DNA from 3 places in the Rhizobium mulingense genome. Region 1 is predicted to be linked to each of the others. Evidence: predicted binding sites of a transcription regulator. Region 1 holds the regulator's gene; each other region holds the start of a gene.
What was found. The regulator HrcA, encoded in region 1, represses chaperone genes, less so after heat shock. The targets are predictions, from matches to a motif close to GTTAGCACTCNCNNNNNGNGAGTGCTAAC.
Positions count from the first base shown of each region.

Region 2: the regulator HrcA is predicted to act here: its motif matches at 8,262-8,290, upstream of groES (co-chaperone GroES).
Region 3: the regulator HrcA is predicted to act here: its motif matches at 8,676-8,704, upstream of groES (co-chaperone GroES).

Region 1 is NZ_JARFVE010000002.1:666,125-676,556, reverse strand. Features, by position in the region: gene dnaA (chromosomal replication initiator protein DnaA) at 104-1,654, shown strand; gene PYR71_RS03420 (saccharopine dehydrogenase family protein) at 1,817-2,899, shown strand; gene hemW (radical SAM family heme chaperone HemW) at 2,961-4,163, opposite strand; gene rdgB (RdgB/HAM1 family non-canonical purine NTP pyrophosphatase) at 4,173-4,817, opposite strand; gene PYR71_RS03405 (VOC family protein) at 4,818-5,243, opposite strand; gene rph (ribonuclease PH) at 5,240-5,959, opposite strand; gene hrcA (heat-inducible transcriptional repressor HrcA) at 6,086-7,174, shown strand; gene grpE (nucleotide exchange factor GrpE) at 7,344-7,976, shown strand; gene PYR71_RS03385 (nucleoside hydrolase) at 8,022-8,966, opposite strand; gene PYR71_RS03380 (Hsp20 family protein) at 9,260-9,685, shown strand; gene PYR71_RS03375 (BQ00720 family protein) at 9,733-9,990, shown strand; gene trmB (tRNA (guanine(46)-N(7))-methyltransferase TrmB) at 10,236-10,432, opposite strand, start outside.
Region 2 is NZ_JARFVE010000013.1:139,851-150,282, reverse strand. Features, by position in the region: gene PYR71_RS25370 (hypothetical protein) at 1-235, opposite strand, end outside; gene PYR71_RS25365 (LysR substrate-binding domain-containing protein) at 494-1,399, shown strand; gene PYR71_RS25360 (HPP family protein) at 1,457-2,587, shown strand; gene ydiJ (D-2-hydroxyglutarate dehydrogenase YdiJ) at 2,650-5,718, opposite strand; gene PYR71_RS25350 (hypothetical protein) at 5,797-6,063, opposite strand; gene groL (chaperonin GroEL) at 6,130-7,758, opposite strand; gene groES (co-chaperone GroES) at 7,806-8,120, opposite strand; gene PYR71_RS25335 (hypothetical protein) at 8,473-8,763, shown strand; gene PYR71_RS25330 (hypothetical protein) at 8,847-9,203, shown strand; gene PYR71_RS25325 (DUF2934 domain-containing protein) at 9,252-9,578, shown strand; gene PYR71_RS25320 (metal-dependent phosphohydrolase) at 9,584-10,003, shown strand; gene PYR71_RS25315 (flavodoxin family protein) at 10,060-10,432, opposite strand, start outside.
Region 3 is NZ_JARFVE010000008.1:203,042-213,473, reverse strand. Features, by position in the region: gene PYR71_RS19960 (DNA-directed RNA polymerase subunit omega) at 1-233, opposite strand, end outside; gene PYR71_RS19955 (NADH dehydrogenase ubiquinone Fe-S protein 4) at 243-992, opposite strand; gene PYR71_RS19950 (Hsp20/alpha crystallin family protein) at 1,063-1,572, opposite strand; gene PYR71_RS19945 (Hsp20 family protein) at 1,663-2,136, opposite strand; gene PYR71_RS19940 (hypothetical protein) at 2,352-2,573, shown strand; gene PYR71_RS19935 (amylo-alpha-1,6-glucosidase) at 2,612-4,822, opposite strand; gene PYR71_RS19930 (glycosyltransferase family 4 protein) at 4,838-5,932, opposite strand; gene PYR71_RS19925 (hypothetical protein) at 6,017-6,436, opposite strand; gene groL (chaperonin GroEL) at 6,531-8,159, opposite strand; gene groES (co-chaperone GroES) at 8,212-8,526, opposite strand; gene PYR71_RS19910 (usg protein) at 8,806-9,078, shown strand; gene PYR71_RS19905 (pentapeptide repeat-containing protein) at 9,129-9,827, opposite strand; gene PYR71_RS19900 (GNAT family N-acetyltransferase) at 10,011-10,432, opposite strand, start outside.

The DNA of each region.
Region 1 (10,432 bases):
CAGGCGAGTGGCTTCATGAGGATGCCGCCAGCCCGTCAAAGGCGGGGAATGCTCGGGCGGCTGTTTTAGCGGAGGCCGCCCGGTGGAATTGAAAGGCGGCACTATGCAGATGAATACGATGACGACAGGCGGGCACGACAACGGGGATGCGGCACCGCAGGCGTTCGGCTCCATTCGCCTTGAAATGGGGGAAGCAAAGGCGGAAATGAAGCAGAGCATTTTGTTCGAGCGCGTCGGCGCGCGCTTGAAGGCCCAGGTCGGCCCTGATGTCTATGCCAGCTGGTTTGCCAGGTTGAAGCTGCATTCGGTATCGAAGAGCGTCGTTCGCCTGTCGGTTCCCACGACCTTCCTGAAGTCGTGGATCAACAATCGTTATCTCGATCTCATCACCGGTCTGTTCCAGGCCGAAGATCCGGAAATCTTGAAGATCGAAATCCTGGTGCGCACGGCGACGCGCAGCGGCATAAAGGCCGCCGACGAGGTGGTCCAGCCCGAGCCGGCTGCCCCCGCGCAGATGCGCCGTCCTGCAAGCGCCCAGCCGGCCGGCCAGGCCGTCCAGCAGGCGGTTTCGACTGTTGCCGCCGCAAGGCCGGCAAGCTTTGGTTCGCCGCTCTTCGGTTCGCCGCTCGATAGCCGTTTCACCTTCGAAACCTTCGTGGAAGGCAGCTCCAACCGCGTCGCGCTTGCGGCTGCCAAGACAATTGCTGAGGCCGGTTCCGGCGCCGTGCGCTTCAATCCGCTCTTCGTCCATTCGACGGTCGGGCTCGGCAAGACCCACCTGCTGCAGGCGATCGCCAATGCGGCGGTGCAGAACCCGCGGGCTCTGCGCGTCGTCTATCTGACGGCGGAATATTTCATGTGGCGCTTCGCCACCGCCATTCGCGACAACGACGCGCTGACGCTGAAGGATTCGCTGCGCAACATCGACCTCTTGATCATCGATGACATGCAGTTCCTGCAGGGCAAGATGATCCAGCACGAATTCTGCCATCTCCTCAACATGCTGCTCGACAGCGCCAAGCAGGTGGTCGTCGCCGCCGACCGCGCCCCCTGGGAGCTGGAATCGCTCGATCCACGCGTTCGCTCGCGCCTGCAGGGCGGTGTGGCGATCGAACTCGACGCGCCGGATTACGAAATGCGTCTCGAAATCCTCAAGCGGCGCCTTGCGGCCGCCCGCATGGAGGATCCGTCGCTGGAAATTCCGACCGACCTGCTCCAGCACGTCGCCCGCAACATCACGGCCAGCGGCCGCGAACTCGAAGGCGCTTTCAACCAGCTGATCTTCCGCCGCTCCTTCGAGCCGAACCTGTCGATCGAGCGCGTCGACGAACTGCTCGCCCATCTCGTCGGCTCCGGTGAGCCGCGCCGTGTGCGCATCGAGGATATCCAGCGCATCGTCGCCAGGCACTACAATGTCTCGCGCCAGGAACTGGTCTCCAATCGCCGCACCCGCGTCATCGTCAAGCCGCGCCAGATCGCCATGTATCTGTCGAAGACGCTGACACCGCGCTCCTTTCCCGAGATCGGCCGCCGTTTCGGCGGGCGTGATCACACGACCGTGCTGCACGCCGTGCGCAAGATCGAAGAGCTGATATCAGGAGACACCAAACTTTCGCACGAAATCGAGCTGCTGAAGCGGCTGATCAACGAATAATTGGTGGATTTTCGAGGAAATTCGACGGCCGGGAGCGATTCCGGCCGTTTTCCTTTATAAGCTTTTTATTCTATACCTCCGGCCATCGCGTGCATGTCCGATTTGGAGCGACGCGCATGGGACAAAACGAAAGCGCCGAAGCGGGCGCGTGGGAGGATATGCATGAGTTTTAAAAACGTTGCCGTTCTCGGCCTGGGCAAGGTCGGACGGCTGGCGGCGACGCTGTTGCATGAAGGCGGCTTCGAGGTCATCGGCGTCGATACGCAATTGCCGCTGGGTGATTTGCCCTTCAAGTGCCGCGCCGGCGATATTTCCGACGCTGAGGTGATTGGCGAACTGCTCTCCACCGTCGAGGCGGTGCTCTCCTGCCTTCCCTACCATCTGAACATCGAGTTGGCCCGCGCCGCCCATCTTGCCGGCATTCATTATTTCGATCTGACCGAAGACGTTCCCACCACCAACTTCATCATCGAACTGTCGAAGACGGCCCGCGGCCTGATGGCGCCGCAATGCGGCCTGGCGCCGGGTTTCGTTGGCATCGTCGGCGCAAGCCTTGCCGACGGCTTCGAGCGCTGCCGCTCGATCCGCATGCGCGTCGGTGCCCTGCCGCAGCATCCCACAGGCCTTCTCGGTTATGCCTTCAACTGGTCGCCGGAGGGCGTCGTCAACGAATATCTGAACGATTGCGAGGTTATCGAGGGCGGCGTGCGCAAGCTGGTCTCGCCGATGGAATGGCATGAGACCGTCTATGTCGGCGGCGTCAAGCTCGAGGCCTTCACCACCTCGGGCGGTCTCGGCACCATGTGCGACACCATGCTCGGCAGGATCGACAATCTCGACTACAAGACCATGCGTTATCCCGGCCATATGGAGCTGATGAACTTCTTCTTCCATGAGCTTCTGATGCGCGACAAGCGCGCACTCGCCGGCGAGATCCTGACCAATGCCAAGCCGCCCGTCGAAGACGACGTCGTCTATGTCCATGTCGCGGCCGAGGGCACGGAGAATGGCGGCCTGCGCCGCAAGGAATTCGTGCGCGCCTATTATCCGATCGAGATTGCCGGCGCCCGCCGCACGGCGATCGCCTGGACGACATCGGCCTCCGTCGTCGCCGTCATCGAGATGGTCCGTGACGGGCTGCTGCCGGCGACCGGCTTCCTGCACCAGGAGCATATCCCGCTGGAGATGTTCCTGAAGACGCCGACCGGCAGCCTGTTCAAGGCGGGCGCCACCAGCCACGGCTGAACATCACTTCCGGCGCGGAGCGATATCGCTGCCGCGCCGGAACCAACTCGTGCAGGGAAAGTCAGCAGGCGAGGTCGGCGACGACGGAATCGAGGATCAGCATGCCGGACGGCGTGCAGCGCAGGCGCGAATTGCCGATCCGCTCGACGAACTTGTGTTCGAGCAGAAACTCTTCCCGCTTCGGATCGAGCTCGCGCCCGGAAAGCTCTTGCCAGCGGGCGAGGTCGACACCTTCCCTGAGCCGCAGCCCCATCAGCAGCAATTCGTCGGACTGTTCCTCGAAGCCCAACCGCTCCTCGTCTAGAATGCCGTGGCCGTCGCGCTCGACCATCTCGAGCCAGGCTTCCGGCTTGCGCTCGGTCGCCGTCGCGATTTTTTCGCGGCCGCGCGTCAGCCGGCCGTGCGCACCCGGCCCGATGCCGGCATAGTCGCCGTAACGCCAGTAGGTCAGATTGTGCCGGCTTTCCGCACCCGGCCGGGCGTGGTTGGAGACCTCATAGGCGGGCATGCCCTCACACGCGGTGATCTCCTGCGTCGCCTCATAGAGCACGGCCGATTGCTCGCCATCCGGCACGATCAGCTTGCCTGATTTGTGCAGGCCATAGAAGGGCGTGCCTTCCTCAATGGTCAGCTGATAGAGCGACAGATGGTCGACCGCGTAGGAGATCGCCTGCCTCAGCTCGCTTTCCCATTCCGCGACCGTCTGGTCCGGCCGGGCATAGATGAGATCGAAGGACATGCGCGGAAAAATCTCGCGCGCGAGCCGGATCGCTTTCAGCGCATCGGCGACATCATGCAGCCGGCCGAGGAATTTCAGATCCCGGTCGTTCAGCGCCTGTACGCCGAGCGAGACGCGGTTGACGCCGGCCGCGCGGTAGCCGCGGAAGCGCTCGGCCTCGACGCTCGAAGGATTGGCCTCCATGGTGATCTCGATACCGTCAGGCACGTGCCAGTACCGAGCAATGCCGTCGAGAATGGCGGCAACCGTTTCCGGATGCATCAGCGAGGGCGTGCCGCCGCCGAGGAAGATGCTCGTCACCGTCTTCGGCCCGCTCATCGCCCGCACCGCTGCCGTCTCCTTCAGGAAGGCGGCGGTAAAGCGCGCCTGATCCACCGGCTGGTGGCGCACATGGCTGTTGAAGTCGCAATAGGGACACTTCGCCGCGCAGAAGGGCCAATGGACATAGACGCCGAAGCCGGGATCGCCGGTATCGGGCAGCAGCGCTGCATCGCGCGGGGAGCCTGGCGTATCGAAATTGTCCACGTGGTGACCTTATGCCTCCAGGCAGGTTTCGACGAAGAGTTTGAAGGCGCGCGCCCGGTGCGACAGTGCCTGCGGCTTGCCGATGTTCCAGCCGTGTTTTTCCTCGCCGCTCATCTCGCCGAAGGTAACGCCGTAACCCTCCGGCTGGAAGATCGGATCGTAGCCGAAACCCTGCGTGCCGCGCGGCGGCCAGACGACATTGCCTTCCACTTCGCCGCGGAAGAGTTCGGTATGCCCGTCCGGCCAGGCGAGGCACAGCACGCTGACGAAACGCGCGGTGCGCTGTTCAGGCGTCGTGGCGCCCGCATCCTGCAGCGCCTTTTCCACCTTCGCCATCGCCATGTCGAAATCGCGCGTGCCGTCGGCTCTTTCCGCCCAATTGGCGGTGTAGACGCCGGGATCGCCGCCGAGCGCGTCGACCACCAGCCCGGAATCGTCCGACAGCGCCGGCATGCCGGCGGCATGGGCGGAGGCGACCGCCTTGATCGTCGCATTCTCCTCAAAGCTGGTGCCGGTTTCGTCGGGCTCGACGAAATTCAGCTCGGCGGCCGATTTGGCGGTGAAGCCGAGCGGCCCGATCAGTTCCTGGATCTCGCGGATCTTGCCGGCATTGTGGCTGGCAACGACGATGGTCTTCGTTTCAAGCTTGCGCATTCAGATATCCTGTTCGATGCCCCAGATTTTCGCCTCCGCGCATTCCAAGCTGTTGCCTGCCGGATCGCGGAAATAGATCGAGCGGCCGCCGTTCGGCCAATGCACCTCGGATTCGATCGCCACACCTGCCGCTTTCAGCCGTTCGGCCATTGCATCGATATTGCGGCCGGAAACCCGGAAGCAGGCATGGCCCTCGCCGTTCGTGCCGTGGGGCGGCACCTGCAACGCATCGGGCGCCGGCGGCTTTACCGTTTCCTCGGGATTGAAGATCAGCAGCACGCTGGGGCCGCAACGGAAGAAGACATGCCGGTTGGCCGCACGGGTGATCTTTTCAAGTCCGAGAACGTCTTCGTAGAAGACCTCGGCCTCATCGAGATCCCGCGCATAGAGCGCCGTTTCCAGCATGCCTTCCAGCATGGGGTTCATCCCGCAATCGCCTGTTTTTGTAGGGCGACGAGTTCGCCGATGCCGTTCTTGGCAAGACCCATCAGCGAGGTGAATTCCTCTTCGGTAAAGGGCGTGCCTTCGGCCGTACCCTGGATTTCGACGATGCCGCCGGCGCCGGTCATGACGAAATTGGCATCGGTCTCGGCCGAAGAATCCTCGAGGTAGTCGAGGTCGATCACCGCCTGGCTGGCGAAGACGCCGCAGGAGATGGCGGCGACATGATCCTTCAGGACCCGATCGACCTTGATCATGTTCCGACTTTCCATCCATTTTAGGCAATCGTAAAGCGCGATCCAGCCGCCGGTGATCGACGCGGTCCGCGTGCCGCCATCGGCCTGGATGACGTCGCAATCAAGCGTGATCTGCCGTTCGCCGAGCGCCTGCAGATCGACGACGGCGCGCAGCGACCGGCCGATCAGCCGCTGGATTTCCTGGGTGCGGCCGCCCTGCTTGCCGGCGGCGGCTTCGCGTTTCATGCGTTCGCCGGTCGCCCGCGGCAGCATGCCGTATTCGGCCGTCACCCAGCCTTTGCCGGTATTGCGCAGCCACGGCGGCGTCTTGTCCTCGAGGCTTGCGGTGCAGAGCACATGCGTATCGCCGAACTTGACCAGGCAGGAGCCTTCCGCATGCTTGGAAAAGTTGCGCTCGAACGAGATCTTGCGCATCTGGTCGGTTTTTCTGCCTGAAGGCCGCATTCTTATCTCCTGGAGTTGTTGACCGCTTCTACGATTGGCGGCGCCCATTTGCAAATTCCCTTTTGCCACGGGGGCGAGTTTGACTATATTTTCCGGAAGCATCATCAGTTTGGGTTCGAGAGGTTCATGGGCACCAGGTCGACGTCGGTTTCGGATGCCGTTGCCGTGCTGGACGAGCGCTCCCGGGAAATCTTTCGCCGGATCGTCGAAGGGTATCTGGAAAGCGGCGAACCGCTCGGCTCGCGGAATCTATCGCGCCTCCTGCCGATGTCGCTGTCGCCGGCCTCGGTGCGCAATGTCATGAGCGATCTCGAAGAACTCGGCCTGATCTACTCGCCGCATATCAGCGCTGGCCGGCTGCCGACTCAGATCGGCCTGCGCTTCTTTGTCGATGCCTTCATGCAGGTCGGCGATCTCTCCGCCGAGGACCGCGCCAATATCGACCGCCAAGTGCGGGCCGAAAGCGGCGGCAATCCGGTGGAATCGATGATGAACGAGGCGAGCCGCATGCTGTCGGGCATTTCGCGCGGCGCAGGCCTCGTCATCACCTCGAAAAGCGATCCGGTGCTCAAACATGTCGAGTTCATCCGGCTGGAGCCGACAAAGGCGCTCGCCGTGCTCGTCGGCGATCACGATCAGGTGGAAAACCGCATCATCGAGCTGCCGGCCGGCGTTACCTCCTCGCAGCTGACGGAGGCGGCGAATTTTCTCAATGCCCACATGTCCGGCCAGACCCTGCCGGAGCTGCGCAAACAATTAAGTCAGCTGAAAAATAACGTCCGTCACGAACTCGATGCCCTGTCGCGTGATCTCGTGGAGCGCGGCATTGCCGTCTGGGCCGGCAGCCCGGACGAGGGCAAGCCCGCCCAGCTGATCATTCGCGGCCGCGCCAACCTGCTCGAAGGCCTTGCTGGCGCCGAGGATCTCGACCGGCTGCGCATGCTGTTCGATGATCTCGAAAAGAAGGACAGCCTGATCGAGATCCTCAATCTGGCCGAAAGCGGGTCGGGCGTGCGCATCTTCATCGGCTCGGAAAACAAGCTCTTTTCGCTCTCCGGCTCGTCGCTGATCGTCGCGCCCTATCGCGACGAGGACGACCGGATCGTCGGCGCTGTCGGCGTCATCGGCCCGACGCGGCTCAATTATTCCCGCATCGTGCCGATGGTGGATTACACCGCCCAGCTCGTTTCCCGCCTTTCGCGCAATCCGCTTTGACGCGGTTTAGCTCTTTGCATGTCGTTATCCCGGAACCGCGGCACACTTCCGGGCGACATGCATTAGCGCGCAACTCCGCGGAATTTTCGCTTCTTTGTCACGCAGACTTGATTTTTTTCGGTCAAACCTCGATATCGGGCGCATCTGAAGACACCAACCGGAGACCGTCATGACCGATGAAACGACGAAAAACGGACCTGACGCAACTGCGGCCGATGCCGCAGCCGACGCTGCCGCCTACGTCGAGAACGATACAGTGCAGGAAGAGACCGCCCAGCCAGACCCGCTTGAGCTTTTGAAAGCCGAAAACAGCGACCTGCGCGACCGCTATCTGCGCCTCGCCGCCGAGATGGACAATCTGCGCCGCCGCACCGAGCGCGAGGTCAAGGACGCCAAGTCCTATTCCGTCGCCGGTTTCGCCCGCGATATGCTCGCCGTCTCCGACAATCTGCGCCGGGCGCTGGATGCCATCTCTCCGGAGGCCAAGGCCACCGCCGATGCCGGCCTCACCACGCTGATCGAGGGTGTCGAGATGACCGAACGTGCCATGCTGTCGGCGCTCGAGCGCCATGGTGTGCGCAAGCTGGAGCCGGTCGGCCAGAAGTTCGATCCGAATTTCCATCAGGCGATGTTCGAGGTGCCGAACTCCGAGGTGCCGAACAACACGGTCGTCCAGGTCGTGCAGGCGGGCTTCACCATCGGCGAGCGCGTGCTGCGCCCGGCCATGGTCGGTGTCGCCAAGGGCGGCCCGAAGCCGGCCGAAGCCGAAACCAATTCCGTCTTCGACGAGAAGGACGCCTGAGATCGCTATCCTTCTCTTTTTTCGCTAGAGACGGAAAACCGAAGATCAGATGCGGGCGAAGCGTTCGATCAGAAGATCGAAGAAGCCGTCCGCATCGACGTGGCGCATCACTTTCGCATTGCGCTTGCGATCGGTCACATGCCACCAGTCGACCACGGTCATGCCGACGGTGAGTTCCGACCGGACCTCGATCTCGACATTGCAGTCCCGGCCCTGGAAAAGTGTCGGCTTCAAGAGATAGGCGATCACGGTCGGGTCGTGCAGCGGCCCGCCGTCGGAGCCGTATTTCTCGATATCGAAGCGTTCGAAGAATTCCAGCATCTCGACCATCGCCTTTGCCGGCGCCGTGCCAATCTCGGCCATGCGCTTCACCCGGTCCTTGCGGGTCAGCAACTGGTGCGTCACGTCAAGCGGCATCATCACGATCGGCACGCCCGAGCGGAAGACGATATCGGCGGCTTCCGGATCGACATAAATATTGAATTCGGCCGCCGGCGTGATGTTGCCGCCCTCGAAGAAGCCGCCGCCCATCATCACCAGTTCGCGCATGCGCGGGATGATGTCGGGAGCTTTCTGAAAGGCCATGCCGATATTGGTGAGCGGCCCGAGCGTGCAGAGCGTCACGGTGCCTTCCGGCTCGCGGCGCAGCGTCTCGATGATGAAGTCGACGGAATGGCCTGGCTGCAGCGTCATCGTCGGTTCGGCGAGTTCGGGGCCGTCGAGGCCGGTCTTGCCGTGCACGTGCTCCGCCGTCACCAGCTTGCGGGCGATCGGCCTGTCGGCACCGGCGAAAACCTTCGTCTCCGGCCGGCCGCAGAGCTCGCAGACGATGCGCGCATTGCGGCTGGTCAGCGAAAGCGGCACGTTGCCGGCGACCGTCGTGATCCCCAGCACCTCCAACTCATCGGGGCTGCCGAAGGCCAGCATGATGGCCGCCGCGTCGTCCTGGCCGGGATCCGTGTCGATGATGATTTTTCTTGCGCTTGCCATTGCGACCGTCCCGTCCTCACCATGCCCGTTGCTGCGGCATGCACCTCTTTTTCATTTCCCGTCACAAATCAGCACATTTCGCACGGGCATGTTTTGATGCGAGGCGATAGCCGCTTTGTCAAGCAAGGAGGCAGGCGCCGTCACCTTAAACTTGAGAGGGACTTAAATCGGGGAGGCGTCGCCGACAGGCCGCCTGTGTCTTGCACCGCCAGGGTGCTGTCCCCATATTAGCGGCATCCGGATGCTGCGCTTGAGGTCCGGGATGGTCGCTTGCATCAAGGACTTGAAAAGAGATGAGCCGCATAACCCCTTTCGCCAGCCCGCTGCTTTTGGGCTTCGATGCCATGGAAAAGACGCTGGAGCGCATTTCCAAGGCGAGCGACGGATATCCGCCCTACAATATCGAACGTATCGCCGCCGACAGGGGCGCGCCGGAACGTCTGCGTATCACCCTTGCGGTGGCCGGCTTCAGCGAGGAGGAACTCGACGTCTCCACCGAGGAGAACCAGCTTGTGATCCGCGGCCGCCAGGTGGAGCAGGGCGAGCGGGATTATCTCTATCGTGGCATTGCCGCCCGTCAGTTCCAGCGCACCTTCGTTCTTGCCGACGGCATGCAGGTGCTCGGCGCCGGCCTCAAGAACGGCCTGCTCTCCGTCGATCTAATTCGTCCGGAGCCCGCGCGCATGGTCAAGAAAATTAACATTTCGGTTTCACAGTAGCACAACGGTTTGTCGAACCGTTGGTCCCTTCTTCCGGAGGAACAGGAATGTTGATGAAAGAAGCCACGTCTCACTTGACCAAATCCGAGCTTGCCCACATCGGCAACGGCGAGGTCGCCTACATCAGAAAAATGCGCACCGAAGAGGTCGCCAAGTGTTTCCCCGAGGCGCCGGATATCGATCCGAACGTCGATCTCTGGGCACTCTTCGGCGCCGACGGCACGCCGATCCTCTTGACGGACAACCGCTCCAGCACCTTCTTCAAGGCTGCCGAAGACGAATTGAAGACGGTCAGCCTGCACTGACCGTCGAATAGCGCCTAATTGTCGCGACGCTGCTTTGGGATAGGCTGATCGCCGATGGGTGCTGTGCCTGTGGCCCCCTCGTCCGAACCTTCGGGCCACCTTCTCCCCGCTGGGGAGAAGAGGATTGCCGCATCGCCATCGCCCCCATTGGACGGTGTGCCTTTAGGCAGACAGATTGGTTTGGGCAGTGTCGGCGCGCCCGCACGGCACGCCCGTCACTATTGCCCTTTAGCTGCCATTGAAACTCACATCTTCCGGAATGTCAGGTAGGCCGAAGACCGGCCCTCGCGCCGCGCCTTGGCCTCGTAGCGGGTGCTCGGCCACCCCTCGTAGGGCGTCAGCCAGTCGGCCGCATTGTGGGCGAGCCAGTCGAAGCCGCCATGGTCGCGGCATTTGAGCAGCGTCCAGTTGACATAGGTGTCGATGTCGGAGGCAAAGCAGA
Region 2 (10,432 bases), on a different contig from region 1:
CGTCGAACAGCGCCGCCAGCAGAACGCCGAGCATCAGAATGGCTGATTTCGCCCAAAGTTCCTGGTCGGAGATTGTGAAAGCGATCGTCGCCAGAAAGACGGCGCTGGCGACCATCGTTGCGGGAGCGGACTTCTCCGCCAGATCGCCGCTTGGGAAATAGGGCAGGAGAAAACGCCGCATGCTCAGGCCTGAGGCGACGCTAAGGAGAAGACAGGTCAAGACAGGTTGCAACATGGGGCCGTCGCCGATCAATCTGCAGGTGGAATTGCAGATGCAAACGCCGTGCCAGCCGTACGCCTTCAAATTACCGTCCGATAACGCCAGCGGCGAGCTCTGCTTGGCTATTTCCGCGGCGTCACGACCGTTTTTTCGGCAGGTGTACCCGGCCTGGCCCGATCGGCCAAATTATATCGCATTACGACTTGAGCGGCGGTGGTGATTTCTATATGGAGAATTATCCTCCAGCTTAATTCCAGAAACGAGATCTTTTCATTGGACCTTTCGTCAATCGTAATATTCCTCGCCGTTGCCAGCGATTGCAGCGTGACGAAGGCGGCCAAAGCCGTCGGACGAGTGCCGTCGAATGTGACGACGCGCATCCAGCAATTGGAGGAGGATCTTGGTGTCTCCCTCTTCAGCCGCGATGGCAAGAAGATGACGTTGACGCGGGAAGGCGAGACGTTTCTCACCTATGCCAACCGACTTATGGCCCTTGCACTCGAAGCGCGCCAAGCCGTGCGGCCCCATGCACCATCAGGAACATTGCGGGTCGGCACGATGGAGAGCACGGCGGCAAGCCGGCTGCCGGCGGCGCTCACGCAGTTCAACCAGATGTGGCCCGACGTGTCACTGCAGCTGACGATGGGCGCGTCCCGCGATCTCGCCCGCGATGTTCTGGCCGACGCGCTGGATTGCGCCTTGATTGCCCGGCCGCCGAAGACGATGCGCGAAGATGACCGCGATTTCGATGCCGAGCTCAAGGCGCTGGAAATGGAGACGGTCTTCGTCGAAGATCTGTTGATCGTGCTGCCGTCCGGGCATCCACCCATCAAATCCGCCGCCGACCTGCGTGTCGGAGCGCTCGCCGCTCTGGAGCCCGGCTGCACCTATCGCAGGATCGCCGAAACCTGGGCGCGTGAATCGAGCGCCCTGCCGACGAGCGAACTCGGCTCCTACCACGCGATCCTGGCGAGTGTAGCGACCGGCAATACTGCAGGCGTGATGCCGAAATCCGTGCTCGACCTCATGTACTGGCCGGCGGCTCTTCCGACCCATCAGCTTGGCCCCGTCGAGACGCTGCTGGTGTCCCGCAGGGATAACCGCCCCAGCGCCTTCAGCGCCTTCCATGAAGTCCTCAGCGCGACAAAAGGCAGAGACATGAGGCTGGCGACAAACTAGTTTCATCGTCTTCCTCCTTCGCCCGCCAGACAATACTCGCTTACAATTGGTCTTTGCATGCAATATCCCGTTTCCCCAAAGATGGGGCAGAGCCGTCTTCGCCGCTTTCGCCTTTTTTCGCCCATCCTGGCCGGTGCGACGTTAAGAGAGCGGCTGATCGCCTGTTTCGGCGCGTTGCTGGGCATCGGCCTCACCGGCGTCATCAGCGGCTATCTGTTCGGTCAGGGGCCGCATCTTCCCTTGATCGTCGCACCGATGGGCGCCTCGGCAGTGCTGCTTTTCGCGGTGCCGGCAAGCCCGCTGGCGCAACCCTGGTCGATCATCGGCGGCAACACCATATCCGCCATGATGGGCATCGTTGCCGCTTATTTCATTCGCGACCCGATTATCGCAACCGGCGTCGGAGTTTCACTGGCGATCGGCGCGATGTCGTTTACACGATCCCTCCATCCGCCCGGAGGGGCAGCGGCGCTGACCGCGGTGCTCGGCGGTCCCGTCGTTGCTGGTTGGGGGTTCCTCTTTCCTTTCGTGCCAGTCGCCTTGAACTCCTGCATTCTCGTCGGACTTGGCCTGCTGTTCCACAAGCTTTCCAAGCGCAATTATCCGCATGTCGTGCCGAAGCCGGCGGAGAATACCCATCAGACGGTCGACCTGCCGTCTGCGGTGCGGGTGGGCTTTCGCGAGGAGGATGTCGACGCTGCCCTGGAAGCGCTCGATGAAACCTTCGACATTGATCGGGCCGATCTTGGGCGGCTGCTGCAGCAGGTCGAGCTGCAGGCGGCCATCCGCTCGAACGGCAAGATCAGCTGTGCCGATATCATGTCGCGTGACGTGATCGCCATCGGCGAAATGTCGGAACCGAACGCCGCACGGCACCTTCTCCTGAAGCATAATATCCGGACGTTGCCGGTGAGGGATCCGGAGGGCCGTCTCGTCGGCACTGTCGGCCTGCGGGAGCTGTTCGCGAGCGGCGATACGATCGCGCATGCGATCTCCAAGCCGGCGGTGGCGAGAGCTTCGGACGCCGCTCTGTCGCTGCTGCCTGTTCTGACGGACGGGCGCACGCATGCCGTCATCATTGTCGATGACGATCATCGGATCCTCGGCCTGATATCGCAGACCGATCTCCTGAGCGCCGTGGCGCGGCTGCTGCCGAGTGACGGCGAGGCGATCGCGGCCGTGGCATGACCTCGCGGAGCGGCTCGGCCGCCGCAGGCCGGCCTTGGCGTCACGGCCACATGCCTTCGTCGTCAGTTCGGTGGGAACGCTGTGTGTGACCGTGGGGTTGGAGGATTTTCCGACACTATCCGGGCAATGACCTGCAGCGGATGCGGAATGCGCCTGCCGTCGATATCCTTCACTTGGGAGCGGCAGGAATATCCGGTCACCATGAGGATATCGGCATCGCCAGCCGCATCGAGCTCCGGTTTCCAGCTCATCGCATAAAGGCGCTCGGAGATCGGTCGGTTGCGGGCCTCGTGTCCGAAGGTGCCGGCCATGCCGCAACAACCGGTTTGCGCCACTTGAAGATCGACGCCGAGGCTGTCGAATACCTTTTGCCATTGTGCGACGGAGGCTGGCGCATTGGTGCGTTCGGTACAGTGCGCCATCAATCGGAAACGGCTGCCCTCTATGGCCGAAGGCGAAGCTGTGAGCCGGTCGAGGTTGGCGGCGAGCCATTCCTGGGGAAGCAGGACCGTTGCCTTGAGCATTCCCTTATATTCACTGCGGAAGGCAAGGGTCATGGACGGATCGAGCCCGACGAGCGCCACGCCGGTTTCATCCAGTCGCCGGAGATAACGCGTTGTCCGCTTGGCCGCAGCCTCGAAGCGTTCGAGATAGCCATGAACATGCAGGGCCTTGCCATTGACATGGGGCGCCGCAAGAAGGGGCGCCAGTCCCATTTTCCGGGCGAGCCCGATGGCTGCGAGCGCGACATCGGGATCGAAATAGGCGGTAAAGGCGTCGGCGACGAAAACCACGCTCCGCTGCCTTTCCTGCGGCGACAGGGCTTCGATCAATTGCGGCGTCGCAAGCGGCACGCCGAGGCGGGCGGCTTCCCTGGCGAGTGAGATTCGCGGCAGATGCGGCAGGGAGGTCAGCCCAGCGACGCGCATCATCGCTCTGCCCGCGCGCGTGCCCACGACCATATTATAGGCAGGCCGGATGCGCCGGACGAGCGGCAGGGTGGTTTCAATCGCTGCGACCAGCGGATCCTTCAGCGGGCGGAGGTAGCGTCCGTAATAGAGTTCCAGGAATTTCGAGCGGAAGGCCGGCACGCTGACCTTCACCGGACACTGCCCCGCGCAGGCCTTGCAGGCCAGACACGTGTCCATCGCCGCGCGCACCTCATGGGAAAAGTCATCGCGGTTTGCCGGGTTCAGCGAATTGAAGGCGCGCCGCGCCAGGCTGGCGAACGGAATGCTCCGCCGCAGGCGCGTCGCTTCCTGGCGGGGATCGATGTCCCTCTCGGCAAGCAGCCTCAGCCATTCCCGCATCAGGGCGGCGCGCCCTTTGGGCGAAAAGCGCCGGTCGCGCGTCGCCTTATAGGAGGGGCACATCGGGCTCGATTCATCGAAATCGAAACAGGCGCCGTTGCCGTTGCAATAGGCGGCGTTGTCGAAGGCGGAGCGGATTTCGTTGCCGATGATGCGATCGATATCTCCCCGCAGTGGAAGGTCGTCGATCTTCGTCAGCACTTCCGCGGAAGGGGTCGCGATCTTGCCCGGATTGAGCCGATTCTCGGGATCAAAAGCCCGCTTGATCTCCTGCAGGCTGGGATAAAGATCGCCGAAAAATTTCGGCACATATTCAGAACGCACGCCCTTGCCATGCTCTCCCCAGAGCACGCCGCCATATTTGCGGGTAAGCGCCACAACGGCGTCGCTGACCTCTCGAACCAGCCGGACGTGATCGTCGCGGGTGAGGTCGAGTGCCGGCCGCACGTGCAGGACGCCGGCATCGACATGGCCGAACATGCCGTAGGAGAGGCCGGCGCCATCGAGAAGCGCGCGGAACTCGCGAATATAGGCCGCCAAATTCTCCGGCGGAACAGCCGTATCCTCGACGAAAGCGACGGGCCTGACCGGCCCTTCAACATTGCCGAGCAGGCCGACCGCCCGCTTGCGCATCGACCAGATCGCCTCAACATCGACATGGCCCCGGGCGATCGTATAACCGGCATGGCGCGCATTCGTGCCGGTGTCGAGCGCGGCGGTCACCTGCGCAAGCTTGCGCTCGAGTTCATCTTCGTTATCGGCAAGCACTTCGGCGATGTTGATGCCGTTCGTCGCGCTGCCCGGATCGTCGGGAAAGAAGCGGGCGATGCCGGTCCAGACGATATCGCCTTTCGCGAGGCCGAGCACTTTCTCGTCGACCGTTTCCACCGAGGCGACCTTCAGCGCCACGAGATTGCGCGCGTCCTCCAAGGCGGTGTTGAAATCGCCGTAGCGGATGTTGATCAGCGCTGCATGGGCCGGGATCGGCAGAAGGTTGAGTTCGGCTTCGGCGATCATCGCCAGCGTTCCCTCTGAGCCGCAAAGAACGGCATTGAGGTCGAAGCGTCCGTCGTCACGCCTGATATGGGCGAGGTCGTAGCCGGTCATGTAGCGGTTGAGCTTCGGAAAGATCTCGGTGATCTGCTCGCGCTTCTCCAGCGCGATCCGTTCGACTCTCCTGTGGATCTCACCAACGCGATCCTTTCGTGCGCCGATCTCCGCGAGCGCCCCCGCTTCGAGCGGGCGCGACCAGAAATCGGAGCCATCCATCAGGACGATACGCAATCCGAGGACGTGGTTGCTGGTCTTGCCGTAGAGGCATGAACCCTGACCGCAGGCATCGGTTGAGATCATGCCGCCGATCGTGGCGCGGTTGGAGGTGGAAAGTTCGGGCGCGAAGAACAGGCCGTAGGGCTTCAGAGCCCGATTCAGCTCATCCTTGACAACGCCCGCCTGGACACGCGCAATCCTTCGGACAGGGTCGATGTCGAGAATGGATTTCATATGCCGCGAACAGTCCACCACGACGCCCGATGTCAGGGATTGACCATTCGTGCCGGTGCCGCCGCCGCGCGGCGCGATGCTTATCTCCCGGAAGGTCGATTCCGACAGCACGGCCGCCACGACCCGCAGGTCTGCGACGCTTCTTGGGAAGAGGACGCCGGTCGGCTCAACCTGGTAGATGGAATTGTCGGTTGAATATACGGTCCGGCTCGCCGCACCGGTCTCGATATCGCCCTCAAATCCCGCCTCGACGAGCCGCTGGAAAAGACCCGCGGCGGGAAGAGGGATGGGAGCCTTCGGCTGGAGGCGTGGGATCATTTCGAAACCTTCAGAATGCACTCGAGCCTTGTCACTAGCGCATTGGCCCGAAAATCGGAAGGCGTCGTCAGCGGCCTGTCAACCGGTCGGCGTGGCCGCCAACCGGTTGACGGCGCCGGCCGCTTCGAAGAGTCCGCGGGCCGCCTCAACCATCGACTGCAGGTGGTTGGGGTCGCGCACGCCCTGTCGGTAGAGTTCGATTATGATGCTCGCCATTCGTTCGGCTTCGTCACTGTCCCTTGCTATCGCATAATCGGTGCTGAGCTTGTCGAAGACGCGCTGGCAGGTTGCAAGATCGCGGGAGTCCAGCGGCACCTGCGATCGGTTTGTGATCGTTTGAACCATCTTAATTCCCTCGGAAAACAGCCCGCCCGGACATCATCCTGTCGGGGCGGGCCGGCGACTTCCGTCTCAGAAGTCCATGCCGGGTCCGCCCGGCATTGCCGGAGGGGCATCCTTCTTCGGCTTCTCGGCGACCATGGCTTCCGTCGTCACGAGAAGACCGGCGATGGAGGCGGCATCCTGAAGCGCGGTGCGGACGACCTTGGCCGGATCGATGACGCCCTGCGCATAGAGGTCGCCATATTCACCCGTCTGGGCGTTCCAGCCATAGGAGAAGTCGGTCTTTTCGCGCAGCTTGCCGACGACCACCGATCCCTCCGCTCCGGCGTTCTCGGCGATCTGGCGGGCCGGCGTCTCAAGTGCACGGCGGACGATGTCGATGCCGACGCGCTGGTCGTCATTGGCGGTCTGGACTTTTTCAAGCGCCTTGACGCTGCGCAGCAGCGCCACGCCGCCGCCCGGCAGAATGCCTTCCTCGACCGCGGCGCGGGTTGCGTGAAGCGCGTCGTCGACGCGGTCCTTCTTTTCCTTCACTTCGACTTCGGTCGAGCCGCCGACGCGGATAACGGCAACGCCGCCGGCGAGCTTGGCGAGGCGTTCCTGCAGCTTTTCGCGGTCGTAGTCGGAGGTAGTGTCTTCGATCTGCGCCTTGATCTGGGCAATACGGCCTTCGATGTCGGACTTGACGCCCGAACCGTCGACGATCGTGGTGTTCTCCTTCTCGACCGACACCTTCTTGGCGCGACCGAGCATGTCGAGTGTCACGGATTCGAGCTTAATGCCGAGGTCTTCGGAGATAACGGTGCCCGCCGTGAGCACGGCGATGTCTTCGAGCATGGCCTTGCGGCGGTCACCGAAGCCGGGGGCCTTGACGGCAGCGATCTTCAGGCCGCCGCGCAGCTTGTTGACGACGAGCGTTGCGAGGGCTTCGCCTTCGACGTCTTCGGCGATGATCAGGAGCGGCTTGCCGGACTGGACGACGGCTTCGAGGATCGGCAGCATCGATTGCAGGTTGGAGAGCTTCTTCTCGTGGATGAGGATATAGGGATCCTCGAACTCGACCCGCATCTTATCCGCATTGGTGACGAAATAGGGGCTGAGGTAGCCGCGGTCGAACTGCATGCCTTCGACGACTTCGAGTTCGGTTTCGGCAGTCTTGGCTTCTTCAACCGTGATGACGCCGTCATTGCCGACCTTTTCCATCGCCTCCGCCAGGAAGCGGCCGATTTCGGCATCGCCATTGGCGGAGATCGTGCCGACCTGGGCGATCTCGGAATTGTTGGAGATATTGCGGGCGTTGGCCTTCAGCTCCGCGACGATGGCGGCGACGGCAAGATCGATGCCGCGCTTCAGGTCCATGGGGTTCATGCCTGAGGTAACAGCCTTGGCGCCTTCCTTGACGATTGCCTGGGCAAGAACCGTCGCAGTCGTCGTGCCGTCGCCGGCGATGTCGCTGGTCTTCGAAGCGACTTCGCGGACCATCTGGGCGCCCATGTTTTCGAACTTGTCTTCGAGTTCGATTTCCTTGGCGACGGAAACGCCGTCCTTGGTGATGCGCGGCGCGCCGAAGGACTTGTCAATCACCACGTTACGGCCCTTAGGGCCAAGGGTCACTTTCACGGCGTTGGCCAGGATGTCGACGCCGCGCAACAGCTTCTCGCGGGCTTCGACGTTGAATTTAACTTCTTTAGCAGCCATGTCCTCACTCCTTCATAGGCAGCTGGCATTGAGCACGTCCTGAGGGTTCAGGCGGCCTGCTTTCCTTCGCTCCGGGCTTCGATGATGCCCATGACATCGCTTTCCTTCATGATCAGCAGGTCCTCGCCGTTGATCTTGATCTCGGTGCCGGACCACTTGCCGAACAGGATGCGATCGCCGACCTCCACGTCGAGCGCCTGGATCTGGCCGGCATCGTTGCGTGCACCGGGACCGACGGCGATGACCTCGCCTTCCTGCGGCTTTTCCTTGGCGGTGTCGGGGATGATGATGCCGCCCTTCGTCTTTTCCTCGGAATCGACGCGGCGGACGAGAATGCGGTCGTGAAGCGGTCGGAACGACATGTCTTCCTCCATCGACAAACAATGATGACGTTGTTCGCCAGACCGGACCGGATGACGAGGTCCGGGCGGGTGCAAGGTCGCGCGCCTTGCGGGATTGATCTGGTTCGATGGTTTTTCGATTTCAAGGGGCGGCGCAGAAAAATTAGCACTCGCTGCCGGCGACTGCTAATGGCCCGCGGGGAACAGAAGACCGGCTCCCGCGTTCGAACTAATGACGATGGTCGTCCCCTCGTCTCGAAGACGAGTTTAAAACTGTGCTCCGGCTTGAATCCGGATTTCGGCGTTCCTAGCTCTCAGGCGATCGAGGCTCGATGAGCTCGATCACCGTCCCACGTCTTTAGGAGTGAGTGACATGGAAGAGAAGACCAATATAATCAAAGACCTCAGTATTGAGGAACGCGAGGAGATCTTCGTCGATATCGCTCGCACGCTCGAGGATACTGCGCGCGAGGCCCTCGTCGAGGGCAATATGCACTTTGCTGTACTGTCGAACAACATGGCCGAAGCGATCCGCGTCAACGCCGACGAACTCGCTCGCGACGATCCCGAGAATGCCGAGCGCGTCTTGCTCGAGGCGACGGCGATGATCTCGCAGTTCGAAGCCGTGCACCCCTATCGTATGGTAAGCATGGCCGTCCACTGATTGCCCTGCGCAAATCAATCGCCAGCATGCGGAACTCTGGCAGCTGCCGAAGGTTAATGGATCACAGCAGCGAAAGGTGATCCATGACCACTTCGAAAAGCAACACGCCACCCGAAAGCGGAACTGACGACGCGCGCTCCTTCGACACGCAGCGCGCCGAGGTCGATCGCCAGAGAGCATCGGACGCAGCCCGGCGCAATGCGAGTTCGACATCGGATCGCGACAGCGGCACTGAAACTCCAAGCCTGAAACTCGCGAAAGAGTATCTGAGCCTCGGAGGACGCCGCCGGTCCAAGATCGACGACAACATCACCACTGTTCGCCAATGGGAGAAGGATCCGCCGGCGGCCGAGCGCTTCTGGCAGGAGAGGGTGGAGACGCTTTCAAAGGATGAGCGTAAGCAGGTGGAGGATTTTCTTCCCACCATCAACACGCCTTGAAATACGGCGAAGTCAAACCGCGAGGTCAGGTCGGAACTGGAGAAGATCATGGCCACAGACAAACACGAACAGATACGCCGGCGGGCCTACGAAATCTGGGAGGCCGAAGGCCGCCCTGAAGGGGCGGACCTGCGTCATTGGATGCAAGCCTGCGACGAACTGGCCGGCGAGGACGAGCATGAGACGCTGCAGGACCTGCTAGATCAAGACGACAGGGACGACGCGGCGCTGCTTCAAGGCGCCGGGGAAAGCGGTGATGTCGACCGGCCGCGCCCCGGACTTGGTCAGGGTGCCGGGGCGACTCCGCGCGATATCGAGATAACCACGGGGGAGGAGCCTTCCCGGCAGAAGATCAGAGAGACCGAAGGACCGTAATCGTCATGCAGCATCTCGACCACGCCACGCAGATCGCCATGGAGGCACATGACGGCCAGACGGACAAAACCGGCCGGCCCTTCTTCGAGCACTGTCAACGGGTCGCGCTTCTCGTGCCGGGCGACGAGGCGCGAACCGTCGCCTACCTTCACGACGTCGCCGAAAAGGGAAATGGCTGGACGCTCGACAGGTTGAAAGAGGAAGGCTTCCCGCCGGCGATCATCTCTGCTGTCGATGCGTTGACCCGGCGGCCCGATGAGCCTGACGAGGAATTCGTCAGACGTGCGGCAGCAAACCCGCTCGCTTTGCCTGTCAAGCGGGCCGACCTCGAAGACAATCTGCGCCAGGCCGAGCAGGCCGGCAAAGACAAGCAAAAATATCAAAGCGGCCTGGATCTACTAAGCGATATAGAGAACGGACAGTAGGTGTTCTCATCCGGCGGCTCCAGCGAACGTCCGGCCGGCAAGAGCCGTTCGTGTCGCTATTTCTGACGCGGCTGCCGCAAGCCGGCGCCGGCAGCGATCTGGCGGCCTTGGCGCCTGGCGGCAGCGGCTTCGTATAGCGTTCGAGCCGCATTGCGGATTTCCTCCTGCATCGCTTGGTCTTTCTCGTATGCCGCATGGCTTGTCGCATAGGGTTCCCAGTAACCAATATAGCGGTCGATTTCCGCAAGCGGGCCGGCTGGTAAAAGATCCATTGACCTAAGCCAGTCCGAGAGGTTCCTCCGGACATCCTCCGAACCTTCCGTATCACCATGAACGACGACGGAAAACAGACGACCTTCCAAATGTCGGGTATAGGGCCATCCGTCCATCTCTAGCTGTTTTGCCTGGTCAGCATTTTTTCCGTGGGTG
Region 3 (10,432 bases), on a different contig from region 1:
CGGAGGATGCGCTTTGCCTCTGCTGGTTCGATCAGAAACAAGGCGAGTTCACCCGGCAGAAAGCTGCTCTGTGCGATCTCGTTTAGTGCGATTACGCTCGCGGTAGCGCGCGGCATTTCAAACCTCGGCTCCGCTCCTCGATTGAGTGAACGGCTGCGCGCCGCCGCTGCCACCGCCAGTGCGAACCTGTTCGCCAGAACTCTCTTGCAGTCGAATACAATCAGGGGATCCATGGCTGTACCTCATGCTGCGTTTTGCTCAGTCGCGAGCTGAGGATCCTGACGCTGGACATCCCGTTCTAGCGCCAGCAGTGCCTGGTCGACCTCTTCGAGGCGCGAAGGCCGATTTTTCTCTGGCATGCCCTCGTTGGTCGCTTGATCGATCAGGTACTCGGTCCAGGCCCAGTTCATCAAGATCGAACGCTTCTCCTCAAGCGACAGCGTTGAATCCCGAACGACCTCCATGGGCGCCGACCCTGTCGCGAGACCAGAAGCATCGTTGCGGCTGGACGCCTCGTCTAATGCCTGTTCATAACTCTCCTGAAGGTCCGTTAGGCCAAGCCGCTCCAACGTCGCGTCGGAGAAGGCGTGAGACGCCCGGTCCGATCGCGCACAGGTTTTCCGCTTCGACGGAACGGCCGCCTTGCTCGCCAGACACTCAACGATGTATGTCAGGCCCTGGCGTTCGGCGTAGCGGATTGCGGATTGAAGCGTCGGAAACTCCAGCTCCACCTGGGGGAGTGTGTCAGTACTACCCGTGTAGCCCATCAGCGGCTCGATGAACGGCGCTTTGCGGCGTTCAAAAGCAAGCCGCCAACCTGTCGTTCGCGCATGGCCCGATGTCATTGGGGAGCGCGATGGCTTGAAGATGCGGGCAATGGCATCCTCGGGAAATACGGAGCGCCCGAAGGTCAGAGATTTCCGCCGGTTATCATTCGAGGGCCGTATATCGGCCGTACCTGAATGATGCATCTCCCTAATAAACTCGATCATTTTATCCCTCCTTGTTGGCGAGGAATGCCGGCGGCCGCCTCAAGGCCGACCGCCGGGTGGTGTGGACCCATTAGCTCTTTATGGCGATCCGTTTGACCTGTGACTGAGCCTTTTCGGTCTTAGGCAAGCTTACGGTCAGGACACCGTTCTTGAAGGTGGCGTCGACCTGGTCTTCCTTGACCTCGGTGCCGAGCGGGATGCGCCGCTCGAAGCGGCCATAGTAGCGCTCGGAGAACTGCTTCTCCTTGTCTTCCGTTTCCGAACGCTTCTCACCCTTCAGCGTCAGCACGCCGTCATTGAGGAAGACCTCGATGTCCTTTTCCTCAAGACCGGGTACTTCGGCCGTCACCTTAATTTGCTTGTCGGTGTCGGAGATTTCGACACTCGGCCAGCCGGCGCCAAAGCTGCTGGCGCCTCGCATTGACGGCAGCCCGGAGCCGAAGCCACGGAAAACATCGTCGAACAGCCGATTGACTTCGCGATGGAGTGACAGGAAGGGATCGCGGTCATCATCGCGAAAGAGAGTCTGAACCTGGTTGCCGTTGTTGCGACCCCAGGGAATCAAATCACGGACACTCATGGTTTTACTCCTTTCTGGTAGTTCTTGGGCAAGCTGTGCGTTTGGCGCCAGGCTATTCCTGGCGCCACGTTCGCCTGCTGCCGGCGAAGCTCAGGCCGCATGCTTCCCGGCCTCGATTTGTTTCGGCTGCGCCTTCGCCATTGCCTGACCCGTTTCGATTCCGATCTGGCGTGGCTTCATCTCTTCAGGGATTTCGCGCTTGAGATCGATGGTCAGCAGACCGTCGACAAGCCGGGCATCCGCGACCTTCATGTAGGCGGCGAGGTCGAACCGACGCTGGAACCGTCCGGCAATACCGCGATGCAGGTATTGAACATCTTCGCCGTTGGCCTTCTGCCCCGCGACGATGAGCATGTTCTGCTCTTGGGTGATCGCCAGCTCCTCCCGTGAGAAGCCCGCTACTGCCATGGCAATACGGTAATCATCCTCGCCGGTTTTGACGATGTCGTAAGGCGGCCAATTGTCGATTGTTTCGGCGCGGCTTGCAGCCTCCAGCGCGTTCAACATCCGCTCGAAGCCGATGCTCGACCGAAACAGGGGAGCGAAATCGAGGTTTGTCCTCATAGCCATATCCTCCTTGCAAGCAACATGGATACAAGGAGACGCCAAGAGCGACCGGCGTCTCCTGGACCTTTGTGTCGATCCCTATTTGGCAATCGACAATAGTTATATAATTCAGTGCCTTACCAATACAAGAGGATCGAATTCCTCAACCAGAAAATTGATTTTTTAGAAGGCGCCACCATATCTGGGCGAAGCTTGAGCGAGGAGCAATAGCTATGACAATGACTTCAGAAGATGTCATCGCTGTCCTGGGGCCGGCCGACAAAATGTTTGTGGCCGAGGTCATCGCGACAGGTGCGACGCGGGCCGAACTTGCCGAGGCATTTGCATGGGCCAACAACGACGAGGCCTTGATGGGTGAGGGCCGGCATCTGCCGACAGGCAGGGTTGCCGTGCTTGTTGATCTGCTGAGATCGGATGAAGAGGAACTGGAATAGGAAAGGCGGATCACCCGCCTTCCCTAAACTACGCTTCATCAGGCGGTGGTGAGCACGCGGACATCGCCCTGTCGATTGATCACATCGACCACGACCTGGTGTCTCGACCGGCGGATAGCGACATCAGCGGAGCCATTACCGATCACCAGCCGTCGCAGGGTCACCTCGTCGAGGAAAGAAGGAAGTCGCGGCACGTTGAAGCTGATTTGCGAGTTGTTCGGGTCGAAATCCAGGCCCAGGCAGGATTGCAGCAGAGACACGGGTGCTGCTGCCGCCCATGCTTGAGGCGAGCAGGCGACCGGATAAGAGGTCGGTCCCCGTGCGCGCTGACGTGGCAGGCCGCAGAGGAGTTCGGGGAGCCGCCGCAGGTCGATATAAGTGGCGGCGGCAAACAGCCCCTCGAAGATTTGCGCCGCCTCGGCGCGATAGCCGTAGCGGGCGAGGCCACTGGCTATCAGTGCATTGTCATGGGGCCAGATCGAGCCATTATGGTAGCTCATAGGATTGTAGCGGGCTTCGGTGGAGGGAATGGTTCGGATCCCCCAGCCACAGAAGGACGAGGCACTCATCAGGGTGCGGGTCACCGGTGCGACCCGTTCAGGATAAGCAATACCGGTGTACAGCGCATGGCCGGCATTGGAGGATCGGACCCGGCACGGCCGTTTATCCCCGTCGAGAGCCAACACATAGGTGGCAAGTTCCTCATCGAAGAAGCTCATGTCAAAGGCGCGACGCAGCCCCTCCGCCCGTGCGAGAAAGCTCACCGCGCGTTCCGGCTTGCCCGTCCGCCGGAAGATTTCGGCAGCACTTTGCCAAGCGCCATAGACATAGGCTTGGACTTCGGCAATTGCGATCGGCCCCCTGGCCAATGTGCCGTCGGCATGGAAGACCGAATCGTGGCTATCCTTCCACGCCTGATTGATCAGTCCTTCTTGCGTCAGCCTCCCATATTCGACGAAGCCGTCGCCATCGCGATCTCCATGTTCGTCGATCCAAGTCAGTGCCGCTTCGAGATTCGGCAGGAGACGGTCGATGGTCGCGAGATCACCGGTTCGCTGGAGATAGGCGCCAGCCAGCATCACGAACAGCGGCGTCGAGTCGATGCTGCCGTAGTAGCGCCGGAATGGAACCTCGCCGAGTTCGGCCATTTCGCCGCAACGCACTTCGTGCAGGATCTTGCCCGGCTCGGCGTCTGAGGCAGGGTCAATGTTCGTCGCCTGGTTGGCCGCCAGGTGGCCGAGAACCCCGCGCGCGATCTCCGGATCCAGCCAAAGTGTCTGAAGCGCCGTGATCAAGGCGTCGCGGCCGAAGACGGTGCTGAACCAGGGAATGCCGGCATAAGGATAGGGGCCTTCCGGCTTGTCGGTGATCAGCATGTAGAGGTCCGAAGCGCTGCGCCGCGCGACTTCGTTGAAGATCTCGTTGGAGGTTGTAATCGACGCCGCGCGCGAGGTAGAGGCGCGCAACGCACGGCGCGCATCCCGCAATGCCAGGAAGAAGGAAAGGCGGCTCAGTCGGTCGGCGGAGGTCCCGTCGCAGCCGATCTGAATGAATAGCGATTTGGTCTCGTGCGGCTTTAGATGGAGATCGAAGGTGACAAGATCGCTCCGAATCTCGGCCGGTTCCGGCATGAAGGAAAGTCGTGTCGACCGCTTGCGATCGTCCAGACCAATATAGGAAAGCAGGATCCAATCCTGTTCCACGACGGCGGGAAGATGGTGCCCTCGCCTTGCCCTTGCGGTTCCGCGGACTTCGAAAAGATCCGCGAAATCGGCGCTGAACGCAATCTGGATTCGGACATGTTGCCGCCGCTCGTCATAGTTCCTCACGGCCAGCCGTTCATAACAACAGGCATTCCAGAGAAAGCGCGACCTGCGCAGATGTATGAGGTCATGCCCGAGAACCAGCTTTCCCTTCTCATCGAACTGATCCGGATTGGTGAGATCGCAAGTCAGCGTGGCGTTGTCATCCCGCAGAGTCGACGACAGAAGCATCGGCCGCTGTCCGTTGATCGTCAGATAGAGATGCGAGAGATAACGGGTATCCCGGTGGAAAAAACCTTCCGGGCTGCCGGGACCGGAAAGGGCATCGCCGTTGTGATCGAAGAGGGCGAAACAGTCGCCGTGCTTCAAGGTACGCGGCCGGCGCTCCTGCAGCGAAGCGGCGGCCGGAATGAAGAACTGAGCGACCGGCGCTGTCAGTCCTGGAGATGCTGTGGCGGAACTGCTCTCCGCAGACACGTTCGACATGTCTCCTCCCTAACGTCAGGCGACAGCCTGCAGGTCGAGCGCCTGCCCGTTGGACCGGCGTATCTGCGTGGCTTTGATACGAACGCCCGGCAAGTTGCGATAGATGTCGAGATAGTCGCAAGCCATCCGTTTCGCGGTGAAGCGCTTTTCGAATGCAGCCCGCACCTTACGGCGATCGAGCCGGAGCGCCCATTCGACATTTTCAACCGCCTCGGTGACACTGTCGACGAGGATGCCGGAGACGCCATTGTCAATGACCTCGGGAACCGAGCCACAGCCGAAAGCGATCACCGGCGTGCCGCAGGCCATGGCCTCGATCATCACCAGCCCGAATGGCTCCGGCCAGTCGATCGGGAACAGCAGAGCGCCTGCATTTCCAAGGAAGTCAGCCTTCTCAAGCTCATCGATCTCGCCGATAAATTCCACATGCGGATGACTCTTCACCATCGGCTCGATCACGGATTCCCAATATGCCTTGTCGACATTGTCGATCTTTGCAGCGATCTTCAGCGGCATTCCGACCTTTGCCGCGATCTGGATCGCGCGGTCGGGGCGCTTCTCCGGAGAGATACGGCCAAGGAAGGCGAGATAGTCGCCTTTCGGGCTCTCCGTGAAAGGAAGAAGGTTGCTAGGCAAGCCGTGATAGACCGTTCCGCGCCAGTCGACCGGCGGCATCGGGCGGCGCTGGTCATTGGAGATCGACACCAGCGGAATTCCCGGGAACGCCGTATAGAACGGCTTCAGATCCGGCAGGTCGAGTCGCCCGTGCAGCGTCGTCACCGTGCGGTCGGCGAAATCGCGGATCAGCGGGAAATGCAGCAGATCGATGTGGAAATGCAGCACGTCGAACTCATGCGCCCGCCGACGGATCTCCTCCAGCATCACGACCTGATGCGGCAGATGGTCCCTGACTGTCGGGCTGAGCCGCAGCGCGACGTCCGCACATCGCACCAATCTCGCGTGGGTGACGGAATCGCCGCTGGCAAAGAGCGTAACCTCGTGTCCCTGAGCGACGAGTTCCTCGGTAAGGTAGGAAACGATCCGCTCGGTCCCCCCGTAGAGCTTCGGCGGAACGCTTTCGGCGAGCGGTGCAATCTGAGCGATCTTCATCGGCAAAACCTCCTCAGTTGAGCAAAGAGTCGTCGGCAAAAATCCCTGCGTCCTCGAGAGGCACAGGGCGGGCCAGACGGAGGGTCAGGTTTCGAACAGCGGTCGACGCCGTCCTCCGCTCCAGTAGCTGCACAAGCCAAGGCCGGGAAGCCGGCGCGCGGGCGGTTTTCGACGGCGGACCCTATGGCGATCCAGGGAAGCGGACGTATCCTGCCTCGCGGATGGTCGATCGCCATTATCCAAAGCCTTCAGCGCTTCAAGGATCTCGTCATAGGATACAGCTCTTTCAGCCCCGGGGCAAAGGCGGAGGGCTGGTGCGGATTCGACTGCGAAGATATCGGATGCCCATGAAGCGAGAATGGCCCGCTTCTCGTCGTTGTCGATCTCGGCGGCAAGCACGTCACGCGGGTGACCGAAATGCTTCGCCGGATGGAGCAGATGCGCCGCGCTTATGGCTGCCACGGCATTCTGCTGTATGGAATTGCTGATGTTTTCCTTTCTCATAGCTTGGCTCCATTGATGTCGACCGATGGAACTTGTTTAATTCGATAGTGCGTAGAACGGCCCGCCCCGATGGCAGGGCGGGCCAAGCGACCGCTTAGAAGTCCATGCCGGCACCAGCCGGCATTGCCGGAGCGGCATCTTTCTTCGGCTTCTCGGCGATCATGGCTTCCGTCGTGACAAGCAGGCCGGCCACGGAGGCGGCATCCTGTAGCGCCGTACGCACCACCTTCGCCGGGTCGATGACGCCCTGCGCATATAGGTCGCCATATTCGCCGGTCTGGGCATTCCAGCCGTAGGAGAACTCGCTCTTCTCCCGCAGCTTGCCGACGATGATCGAGCCTTCCGCGCCGGCGTTTTCGGCGATCTGGCGAACCGGTGCCTCAATTGCCCGGCGAACGATGTCGACACCGACGCGCTGGTCGGCATTGGCAGTCTTGATAGCGTCGAGCGCCTTGACAGCACGCAGCAGCGCCACGCCGCCGCCGGGCAGAATGCCTTCCTCGACCGCGGCGCGGGTTGCGTGCAGCGCATCGTCGACGCGATCCTTCTTTTCCTTCACTTCGACTTCCGTCGAGCCCCCGACGCGGATGACGGCAACGCCGCCGGCGAGCTTGGCAAGCCGTTCCTGCAGCTTCTCGCGATCGTAGTCCGAGGTGGTCTCTTCGATCTGGGCGCGGATCTGAGCGGTGCGACCGTCGAGTTCCGCCTTCGAACCGGCACCGTCGATGATGGTGGTGTTTTCCTTTTCGATTGCCACCTTCTTGGCGCGGCCGAGCATATTCAGCGACACATTCTCGAGCTTGATGCCGAGATCTTCGGAGATGACGGTGCCGCCGGTCAGGATGGCGATATCTTCCAGCATGGCCTTGCGGCGGTCGCCGAAGCCCGGCGCCTTGACGGCAGCGATCTTCAGGCCGCCGCGCAGCTTGTTGACGACGAGCGTTGCGAGCGCTTCGCCTTCGACGTCTTCAGCAATGATGAGGAGCGGCTTGCCGGACTGGACGACGGCTTCGAGAACCGGCAGCATCGATTGCAGATTCGACAGCTTCTTCTCATGGATCAGGATATAGGGATCCTCGAGCTCGACCCGCATCTTGTCCTGGTTGGTGACGAAATAGGGGCTCAAATAGCCGCGGTCGAACTGCATGCCTTCGACGACTTCGAGTTCGGTTTCCGCTGTCTTGGCCTCTTCGACCGTGATCACGCCTTCGTTGCCGACCTTTTCCATCGCTTCGGCGAGGTAGCGGCCGATCTCGGAATCGCCGTTGGCTGAAATGGTACCGACTTGCGCAATTTCGGAATTGTTGGAAATCTTACGGGCGTTGGCCTTCAGTTCCCCGACGACGGCTTCGACGGCAAGATCAATGCCGCGCTTCAGGTCCATGGGGTTCATGCCAGAGGCAACCGCCTTGGCGCCTTCCTTGACGATTGCCTGGGCTAGAACGGTCGCCGTCGTGGTGCCGTCGCCGGCGAGATCATTCGTCTTGGATGCAACTTCACGCAGCATCTGGGCGCCCATGTTTTCGAACTTGTCTTCGAGTTCGATTTCCTTGGCGACGGAAACGCCGTCCTTGGTGATGCGCGGCGCGCCGAAGGACTTGTCGATCACGACGTTGCGGCCCTTCGGGCCGAGCGTTACTTTCACCGCGTTGGCTAGCACATCGACCCCACGCAGCATGCGTTCACGGGCATCGCTATGAAATTTGACTTCTTTCGCAGCCATTCTGTCACTCCTTCAATAGGCAGCTTTTTTTGACTAATGCGCGGAATTCGCCTCAGGCGGCGATCTTTTCGGCGGCCTGGGCTTCGATGATGCCCATGACATCGCTTTCCTTCATGATCAGCAGGTCCTCGCCGTTGATCTTGATCTCCGTGCCGGACCATTTGCCGAACAGGATTCGATCGCCGACCTTCACGTCGAGCGCCTGGATCTGGCCGGCATCGTTGCGCGCGCCGGGGCCGACGGCGATGACCTCGCCTTCCTGTGGTTTTTCCTTGGCAGTGTCGGGGATGATGATGCCGCCTTTGGTCTTTTCCTCGGAATCGACCCTGCGGACGAGAATGCGATCATGAAGCGGTCGGAACGACATGTTTTCCTCCAATGGACAAACAATAACGATATTGTTCCCCTGGCCGGACCGGATGACCAGTCCGGGCGGGTGCAAAACCCCGATTGAGCGTTCTGCGCGCAATGATCTGGTTTTGCGGTTTTTCCATTTCAAGAGGGCGTCATAAAAAAATCAGCACTCGTTCGAAGTGGCTGCTAACATACTGGAAAGGAACAATAAACAGGGGAGTCGCGTTGAGAATCCGTTGATGGCCGCAAAATTTTGCGCCACTTTTCGAGCGTCATGAAACGGAGATGAAGCATGCCATTTTCATCAGATCTGGGACGTCAGCTGGACGGCTACGGGCTGACTACCGCGCATATCCTCTATCGCATTCCCGATTTTGAATCCGTGCTGCAAACCTATATCTGGCAGGATTACGACCTCGCCCCGGATTTTCCGGAGATGCATAAGTTTCTCGATTTCTGGCGGTCCACCCTCGACGGGCCGCTACACTCTGTTCGCTACACCCACCAGCGGCTGATCGGACCTAACGAATGGCGCCGGGTCATGGGCGAGTTCAAACTCCACTAGTTCGATGCCGGCATCCAGCGCAGCCGACATGAGCCTGCGATCCGGAGCGCTCACTCGTGTTCGGCAGGGCATGGCCAGGTTGCCGGCGCCGAGAGGCCGGGCGGCAGCTTGGTCGAGGTATCGCCACAGGCGAGCTCGATCTGCGCCTGTTCGAGTCCGGCGGCAGCCGAGAGGTCCAGACCTTCGATGCGGGTCAGGAACATGAAGGCGCGGTCGAACATTGCCGGACCTTCGATAGTGGCGTTGGAGAGATCGGCGCGGGAGAGATTGGCGAAAGAGAATTTCACCCCCGTCAGCACCGCCTTGTCGAAATCTGCGCGGCCGAGTTCGGCCTTTTCGAAGCTCGCACCGGAGAGCCGGGCGCCGGCGAAATTGGCGCGCTGCAGCTCGGCGCCGGCAAAGGAAGCGCCTTCGGCGGCAATATTGGCGAAGCTGGCGCGATAGGCTTCGACCTTGGCGAAGTTGGCCCCTTCGGCATGTGAACCTTCGAGCGAGGCGCGCACCAAAGTCGCCTTCTCCAGATTGGCGGATTTGAAATTCCCGCCGCTGAGATCGGTCAGCGAGAAATCGGTGCTGAAGAGATTGGCGCCTTCGAGATCACTGCCCTGCAGCATCAGGTTCTTCTTCGAGCATTCCTGCCAGTCGAGTTTCGGTGAGGCCGTGCTGCCGCAATCGGCGGCGCGCGTGGAGATCGGAGCGGAGGCGAGAAGAAGCAAGGCAAGGAGGCCGAGCGGCGTATGCATTACCATTGAACTGTTGATCTCCATGACGCTTCACGCCGCCTCTCGCGAAGCAGGCGGCCTCTCATTTCTACACAGCTCAGAATACAATAAAAAGATGGCGAACGCGCTGGCAATGATTTGCCGTTTCACTCCGTCCGAAGCGCTCATCCGTGCCCAGGCAGGCAGCCAGACTCTGCCCAGCCAGGCCGATCAGTCGGCCTTGCCGGGCAAGCCGGTCAAATCCGCCTTGCCGGGCAGACGAAGCTCCATGCAGGTGAGATCCAGCCAGCGGCCAAACTTCGTGCCGACCTCGGAAAATCTGCCGGCGATGCGGAATCCGAGCTTCTCGTGCAGGCGGATCGAGGCGGCGTTCTCAGCCTCGATGCCGGCGATCATCACGTGGATATCGGCGGCAGCGGCACGCGCGATCAGCGCCCGCATCAAGGCCTCACCGATACCGGCGCCGCGGCTATCCTTGTCGACATAGACGGAATGTTCGACCGTATGGCGGTAGCCCTCGAAGGCGCGCCAGTCGCCATAGGAGGCGTAGCCTGCGACCTTGCCCGACATCTCGGCGACGATGACGGGAAAGCCGCGCGCCTGGCGCGCGCTCAACCATTCCTGCCGGTTTT